2 regions of the Mesorhizobium sp. M0040 genome follow, and region 2 is predicted to be linked to the other one. Evidence: riboswitches for the same ligand, from Rfam matches in the RefSeq annotation. Region 2 holds a riboswitch; the other holds the start of a gene.

Evidence for each region. Region 2 has a riboswitch for S-adenosylmethionine ahead of NKJ91_RS25400 (O-succinylhomoserine sulfhydrylase). Riboswitches for the same ligand answer to the same signal wherever they lie in the genome.
Region 1: another riboswitch for S-adenosylmethionine. It lies ahead of metX (homoserine O-acetyltransferase MetX); the one in region 2 lies ahead of NKJ91_RS25400 (O-succinylhomoserine sulfhydrylase).

Annotation. Positions count from the first base shown of each region.
Region 1 is NZ_JAMYVA010000037.1:778-4,883, forward strand. Features, by position in the region: gene NKJ91_RS24525 (prephenate/arogenate dehydrogenase family protein) at 1-380, opposite strand, end outside; gene hisC (histidinol-phosphate transaminase) at 387-1,496, opposite strand; SAM riboswitch at 1,635-1,712, shown strand; gene metX (homoserine O-acetyltransferase MetX) at 1,805-2,974, shown strand; gene metW (methionine biosynthesis protein MetW) at 3,090-3,704, shown strand; gene NKJ91_RS24545 (DUF1330 domain-containing protein) at 3,730-4,050, opposite strand.
Region 2 is NZ_JAMYVA010000040.1:5,303-9,408, forward strand. Features, by position in the region: gene NKJ91_RS25395 (glycosyltransferase) at 1-780, shown strand, start outside; gene NKJ91_RS25400 (O-succinylhomoserine sulfhydrylase) at 817-2,007, opposite strand; SAM riboswitch at 2,078-2,155, opposite strand; gene NKJ91_RS25405 (2'-deoxycytidine 5'-triphosphate deaminase) at 2,291-3,385, shown strand; gene araD1 (AraD1 family protein) at 3,416-4,106, opposite strand, start outside.

The DNA of each region.
Region 1 (4,106 bases), on a different contig from region 2:
GCCAAAGGATGGCCGGGGATGAAGAGCACGCCATCAGGCACGTGCGGCTGCATCTGCGCGATCACCGACGCCTTGGTCGAGCCGACATCGGTGAGGATGGCGCCCTTCTTCAGCGCCGGCGCGATCTCTGCGGCGACCGTGCCTGAAGAGCCGACCGGCACCGAAACGATAACCAGATCAGCATCGCGAACCGCCTCTTTCGCATCCGTCGTATAGGTGTCGCCAAGGCCGAGTTGGCTCGCGCGTGCCAGCGTCGCGTCGCTGCGCGTCGAAATCGCGACTTGGCCGGCGAGTCCCTCGCGGCGGATGACGCGGGCCAGCGACGAGCCGATCAGGCCGATGCCGACCAGCGCGATCTTTTCGAACATCGGTGAGGTCATGGTGTTCTAGCTTTTCAGGAATGTCGCGAGTGCTGCGACAACGCCGCGATTGGCCTCTTCGGTGCCGATGCTCATGCGCAGCGCGTTCGGAAAACCGTAGCCGGAAACGCGCCGCAATATGTAGCCGCGCGCACTGAGGTAGTCGTCGGCGGCCGCCGCCGAATGCTTTTTGTCCTCGGGAAAGTGGATGAGGATGAAATTGCCGACGCTCGGCGTCACCCGCAGCCCGAGCCCGCTTAGTTGCTCGCTCAGCCAGGCTAGCCAGGTCTCGTTGTGCGCGACGCTGCGTTGGATATGGGCGCGGTCGTGGATCGCCGCGATGCCGGCCTCGATCGCCGTCGCATTGACGTTGAAAGGCCCGCGCACGCGGTTGATCGCGTCGATGACGTGCATTGGCGCATACATCCAGCCGATCCGCGCCCCGCCCAGGCCCAATTTGGAGAAAGTGCGGGTCATGACCACGTTTTCCGCGCTGCCCACCAACTCGACGCCGGCTTCATAATCGTTTCGCCGGACATATTCGGCGTAAGCTGCATCCAGCACCAGAAGCACGTTTCGCGGCAGGCCGGCATGCAGGCGGCGCACCTCCTGGAACGGCACGTAGGTGCCGGTTGGATTGTTTGGATTGGCAAGGAAGATGATCCGGGTAGCCGGCGTCACCGCGGCGAGGATCGCATCGATGTCGGCGCGTTCATCGGTCTCCTTGACCGTTACCGGGACGGCACCGGCCGACTGTATGTAGATCTTGTAGACCATGAAGCCGTGTTCGGTGATGATGGCTTCGTCGCCGGGTGCGAGATAGGTCTGCGCCAGCAGGCCCAGAATCTCGTCGGAGCCGTTGGAGCAGACGATGTTCGCCGGGTTGAGCCCGTGCACCTCGGCGATCGCTTCCCTCAGGCGCCTGGCGCTGCCGTCGGGATAGACCGCGAGCTTGTCGGCGACCGCGCGCGCGGCCTCTATCGCCTTTGGCGAAGGACCGAGCGGGTTCTCGTTCGCCGACAATTTATGGACCTTGGCGACACCTTCAGGCGCCGCGCTCTTGCCGGGCACATAGGCTTCGATGTCCATGATGCCGGCGCGGGGCCTTGGACGTGTCTGATCCGGTGTCTGGCTCATTTCATGAAATCCGTCGAGAGTGCCTCCATCCGGAGGCCGCAGCGGAAATACAAGCCGTGGCTCGGAATGTCGAGGGGCGGCAATTCGGGATCAAGAACTTGCCGTTGACGAAGCCATGCGTCGGTCCTAGAAGAGCAGCAACAGTTCCGTGGTGATTTGGCCGGTCGGCTTGCAGCCACGTTAAACAACTTGCTAAAGGGCCGTTTGCATCTTGTAACCGGCTTTGCGAAGGCATGGCCGGTTTTTTGTTGCCCTGACTGGCTGTTGCCCAGACCGGCGGACAACGGAAGGCCGGGCAAGGAGATGTAATGGTCGCTTTGCGCGCTCGAAAAACCAACAACGAGGCCGACCAGCCGTCGAGCCCGGTGTTGCGTTTCGGCGCCGACAAGCCGCTCAAGCTCGACGCCGGCACGCTGCTGTCGCCGTTCCAGATCGCCTACCAGACCTATGGCACGCTCAACGACGCGCGCTCCAACGCCATCCTCGTCTGCCATGCGCTGACCGGCGACCAGCACGTCGCCAACACCAATCCCGTGACCGGCAAGCCGGGCTGGTGGGAAGTGCTGATCGGCCCCGGCAAGATCATCGATACCGACCGTTTCTTCGTCATCTCGTCAAACGTCATCGGCGGCTGCCTCGGCTCCACCGGCCCCGCCTCGACAAATCCCGCCACAGCCAAGCCTTACGGGCTCGACCTGCCGATCATCACCATCCGCGACATGGTGCGGGCGCAGTTGATGCTGGTCGAGCATTTCGGCATCGAACAGTTGTTCAGCGTGCTTGGCGGCTCGATGGGCGGCATGCAGGTGCTGCAATGGGCCTCCAGCTATCCCGAGCGCGTCTTCTCGGCGCTGCCGATCGCGACCGGCGCCCGCCATTCTTCGCAGAACATCGCCTTCCACGAGGTCGGCAGGCAGGCGGTGATGGCCGACCCCGATTGGCACGGCGGCAAATATTTCGAGCATGGCAAGCGGCCGGAAAAGGGGCTGGCGGTGGCGCGCATGGCCGCCCACATCACCTATCTGTCGGAAGCAGCGCTGCATCGCAAGTTCGGCCGCAACCTGCAGGACCGCGAAGCGCTGACCTTCGGTTTCGATGCCGACTTCCAGATCGAGAGCTATCTGCGCCATCAGGGCATGACCTTCGTCGATCGCTTCGATGCCAACTCCTATCTCTACATGACCCGGGCGATGGACTATTTCGATCTCGCCGCCGACCATGGCGGCCGGCTGGCCGATGCCTTCGCCAGCACCAAGACGCGCTTCTGCCTGGTTTCGTTCACCAGCGACTGGCTGTTCCCGACCGAAGAGAGCCGCTCGGTCGTGCACGCGCTGAACGCGGCCGGCGCCTCGGTATCGTTCGTCGAAATCGAGACCGACCGCGGCCACGACGCCTTTCTGCTCGACGAGCCCGAACTGTTCGCCGCCATCAAAGGCTTCATCGCCTCGGCCGCTCGGGCGAGAGGGCTCGGCGCATGACCCCGAAAAGTTGCCGGCTTTTCGGATCAGGACCATGCGCCAGGCATCAGCGCATGACCCCGAAAAGTTGCAGACTTTTCGGATCAGGATCATGCGCCAGGCAAGAGGCGAACGCATGAGCGTCAACCGCGCCCAGCGCGTCGACCTCGAAGTCGTCGCCGATCTCATCCCGCCGCAGTCGCGGGTGCTGGATGTCGGTTCCGGCGACGGCCTGCTGCTCGAATTGCTGCAGGCGACCAAGAAGGTCGATGGCCGCGGCCTGGAGCTGTCGCAGCGCGGCGTCAACGAATGCGTGGCGCGTGGCCTGTCGGTCATCCAGGGCGATGCCGACAAGGATCTCCAATTCTATCCCGACAAGGGCTTCGACTTCGTCGTCTTGTCGCAGACCTTGCAGGCGACACGCAATCCGAAGCTGGTGCTCGACGAACTGCTCCGGATCGGCAACCGCGCCATCGTCTCATTCCCGAATTTCGGCCACTGGCGGGTGCGCTTTTCGTTGCTCTTCAACGGCCGCATGCCGGTGACCAGGGACCTGCCCTATTCCTGGTATGACACCCCCAACATCCATTTCTGCACCATTCGCGATTTCGTCAATCTGTGCGACGAGCTTGGCGCGACGGTGGAAAAGGCGACCGCGCTCGACGCCAATGGCCAGCGGATCGGCTTCTCGATGCCGTGGTGGTTCTGGAATTTTTTCGGCCAGCAGGCGGTGTTTCTGCTGAAACGATAAGAGCCAATCGTCGCAGATCGTCCCCTTATTCGAGAACGTCGGTGGCCTTGTGCGGATGCGCAACGCCATCGACCAGGACCACGTCGGACTGAGAATTCTCGGTGCGCAGCGGCAAGATCTCCTGATAGGCGCGCGAGCGGTACCATGCGCGCGCCTGCTGCATGTCTGGAAATTCGATCATGACGAGGTGGCCCGGCCAGGTGTTTTCAACGACTTCCACCTCGCCTCCGTGCACCACGAAGCGGCCGCCAAACGGTTCCAGCGTTTCATCGATCTTGTGCAGGTACTCGACGATCTGCGGCCCCGGCGTGACCTGGCGCATATGGGCGACGGCGTAGGCGGTCATGGCGTATCTCCTTGTGGTCGAAGGCCGGACAACCGGCTTGATGGGAGCAGTTTGCC
Region 2 (4,106 bases):
GCGGCGCATTATAGCTGGGTCATCCTTGCCGATTCCAACGTGCTTATGGCGAGCGACTACGTCCAGCACCTGATGGCGGCGTGGCGGCACGACACCGGCCTCGTCTGCTCGACGCCGATCGGCTCGCGGCCGGACGGCTTCTGGGGGGAGGTCGAATGCGCCTTTCTCAACACGCTGCAGGCACGCTGGCAGTACGCCGGAGAGGCGCTCGGCCTCGGCTTCGCGCAGGGCAAGAGCATGTTGTGGAATAAGCCGATGCTCGACGCCAATGGCGGCATCTGCGCGCTTGCTGCCGAGATCGCCGAAGACGCCGCCGCGACCAAGCTGGTCAACGGGTTCGGACTGCGGGTCAATCTTGTCGCCTCGCCCTTCGAACAGCCGCTCGGCCGGCGCACGTTTGGCGAGATCTGGTCGCGGCAGGCGCGCTGGGCGCGGCTGCGCCGCGTCACCTTCGCGCTGTTCTTCGCCCCCGAGATCCTGATCGGCGCAGCGCCGCCGCTGGTGCTTGCGCTGATCGCGGCGGCTGACGCCGGCGGCCGCCTGCCGGCAACCGCCATCGCCGTGCTGGTCGCGGCCTACCTGCCGGAATGCGCCTTGGCCTCGGCCAAGGGATGGCACCTGTCGCTGCGCACCATCCTGGCGATGATGGCGCGAGACCTGATGCTTCCCGCCATTTGGGCGCGCGGATGGCTGAGCGGCGCCGTCGACTGGCGCGGCAATGTGATGACTATCCAGACCAAGGCCGTCGCGGAGCTGGAAGAGACCCCGTCCGGCGCCTGATCGGCGCGTCCCCGCTCGCCTCTATTCGGCCAGCCCTTATCCGGCAACTCTCAGTGCCTGCTCGATGTCTTCGAGCAGGTCGTCGGCGTCCTCAAGGCCAACTGACAGTCTGAGCGTTCCCGGTCCGATGCCGAGCTCGGCGCGGGCCTCATCGGTCAAGTTCTTGTGCGTCGTCGTCGCCGGATGGGTGATCAGGCTCTTGGCGTCGCCGAGATTGTTGGAAATCAGCACGACGTCGAGTGCGTTCTGGAAGGCAAAGGCCGCCTGCTTGCCGCCCTTCACATCGAGGCAAATCAGCGTCGAGCCGCCCGACATCTGCTTCTGGACCACGGCCGCTTGCGGGTGGTCGGCGCGGCCGGGATAGATGACGCGGGCGATTTGCGGGCGCTCGGCGAGGAAATCCGCGATGCGGCCGGCACTTTCCGTCTGCTGGCGTACGCGCAGCGGCAGCGTCTCCAGGCCTTTCAGCAGCGTCCAGGCATTGAAGGGCGAGAGGCTTGGGCCGGTGTGGCGGAAATAGTCATGCAGGTTCTCGTCGATCCATTTCTTGTCCGACAGAACGATGCCGCCAAGACAGCGCCCCTGGCCGTCAATATGCTTCGTGGCCGAATAGACGACGATGTGGGCGCCGAGCTGCAGGGGTTTCTGCTGCAAGGGCGTGGCGAAGACATTGTCGACGATCAACCTGGCGCCGATCGAATTGGCAAGTGCCGCGACGGCGGCAATGTCGACTACCTCCAGCGTCGGATTGGTCGGGCTTTCCAGGAAAAACAGTTTGGTGTTGGGCTTGACCGCCTTTTCCCAATTGGCGATGTCGGTGCCGTCGACCAGCGTTGCCTCAATGCCGTATTTCGGCGCCAGCGTCTCGACCACCCAGCGGCAGGAGCCGAACAGCGCGCGCGCCGCCACGATATGGTCGCCCGCCTTGGCGCTGCACAGCAGTGCTGCCGTCACCGCCGCCATGCCGGATGCCGTGGCGCGCGCGTCCTCGGCTCCTTCCAGCGCGCACATGCGTTTCTCAAACATGTCGACCGTCGGATTGGCATAGCGCGAATAGATGAAGCCCGGCTCCTCGCCCTTGAAGCGCGCTTCCGCCGCTTGCGCCGTCTCGTAGACATAGCCTTGGGTGAGATACATCGCCTCGGAGGTCTCGCCGAAGCCGGAACGCAGCGTTCCGGCATGCACGAGTGCGGTCTGAGGCTTCCAGTCGCGCTTCTTGGTCATCATTCTATCCAAACACCAAAATTGGTCCAAACAACAAAAAACCGGTCGCGAAAGTCGCAACCGGTCCATATGGCCTTGCGGCCCGACGGTCCTTTAGCGACTTGTTTAACGTGGCTGCAAGCCGACCGGCCAAATCACCACGGGATAACGAGCTTTAGACCCGCGCCACGCTTGCGTCAATTGCCGGCATGATTAAGAGGGTTGTACCAAGCAGGTGCCAAAGGCGTCCACGGTCGGACCTGCGACAGAACAAGACCTCGCCCGGCGTTCGAACGGAGCCAGACCCTTGCGGCAGACAGGCATTCTTCCCGATCAGGATATTTCCGCGCTGTTCCAGACGGGCGCGCTGAAATCGCCGCGCACGCTCGATGCCGATCAGATCCAGCCGGCCAGCCTTGACCTCAGGCTCGGCGACAAGGCCTGGCGGGTGCGCGCTTCCTTCTTGCCCGGCCCGGACCACAGGGTTGTCGATAAGCTCGACCGGCTGAAGCTGCACGAGATCAACCTCGCCGAAGGTGCCGTGCTGGAAACCGGCTGCGTCTACATCGTGCCGCTGCTCGAAAGCCTGGCGCTGCCCGCCCATATTTCCGCCTCCGCCAACCCGAAAAGCTCGACCGGACGGCTCGATATCTTCACCCGGGTAATGACCGACCGTGGCCACGAGTTCGACAAGATCGCCGCCGGCTATGAAGGCCCGCTCTATCTGGAGGTCAGCCCGCGCACTTTCCCGATCGTCGTGCGGACCGGCTCGCGGCTGTCGCAGATCAGGTTCCGCACCGGCAATGCGCTCTTGTCGGAAAGCGAGCTGCACGACCTGCACCGCGCCGAGATGCTGGTCGCCACCGAACCGCCCAACATCTCAGGCGGCGGCATCGCGCTGTCGATCGATCTCGACGGCGACAAGGACGGGCTGGTCGGCTATCGCGGCAAGCACCACACCGGCCTGGTCGACGTCGACAAGCGCGCCGCGCAGGATGTCGTCGATTTCTGGGAGCCGCTCTACAAGAGCGGTGCCGGCGAGCTGGTGCTCGATCCGGACGAATTCTATATTCTGGTGTCGCGCGAGGCGGTGCATGTGCCGCCGCTCTACGCGGCCGAAATGACGCCTTTCGACCCGCTGGTCGGCGAGTTCCGCGTCCATTATGCCGGTTTCTTCGACCCGGGTTTCGGCCATTCGGCGTCGGGCGGCACCGGCAGCCGGGCGGTGCTCGAGGTGCGCAGCCATGAAGTGCCGTTCATCCTCGACCACGGCCAGATCGTCGGACGGTTGGTCTACGAGCACATGCTGAAACGGCCGCGGGCGCTCTACGGCACAGATCTAGGCTCGAACTATCAGGCGCAGGGCCTGAAACTGTCCAAGCATTTCCGCGCTGCGCGCTGAGCTTCCTCTCACTTGCGGGCTACGCCCGGCTCAAAGCGCCTTCACCGCCACCTTCACCGGCTGCTCGATTTCAAGCGGGTTGCGCAAAGGCAGGCCGAAATCCTGCGCCTCGATTTCGAATACGTCGCCGGCCTCGGTCCTGATGCCGTCGGCGAAGGACAGCGTCGCCGTGCCGAACATGTGCACATGCACGTCGCCCGGCTGGCGGAAGGCCGAGTATTTGAAGTGGTGATGCTCGAGATTGCCAATGGTGTGCGACATGTTCGCCTCGCCCGACAGGAACGGCTTTTCCCAAAGTAGCTTGCCGTCGCGCAGGATGCGTGAAGCGCCGCGGATATCGGACGGCAGGTCGCCGATCAGGATCTCCGGGCCGAACGAAGCGTTGCGCAGCTTGGAATGGGCGAGGAAGAGATAGTTCACACGCTCGGTGACGTGGTCGGAAAACTCGTTCGACAGGGTGAAGCCGACGCGGAACGGGGCGCCGTCGTCGCCGATCACATAGATCCCGGCGATTTCCGGCTCCTCGCCGGCATCCTGGGCGAAGGCCGGCGACATAAGCGCCGCACCGGGCGCCACCGCCATGGTGCCGTTGCCCTTGTAGAACCATTCCGGCTGCACGCCGATCTGGCCCTTCGCCGGCTTGCCGCCCTCAAGCCCCATGCGGAACATCTTCATGGAATCGGTCAGCTGTTCCTCGCCGTCCGTGCTGAGCTTCTTGTGC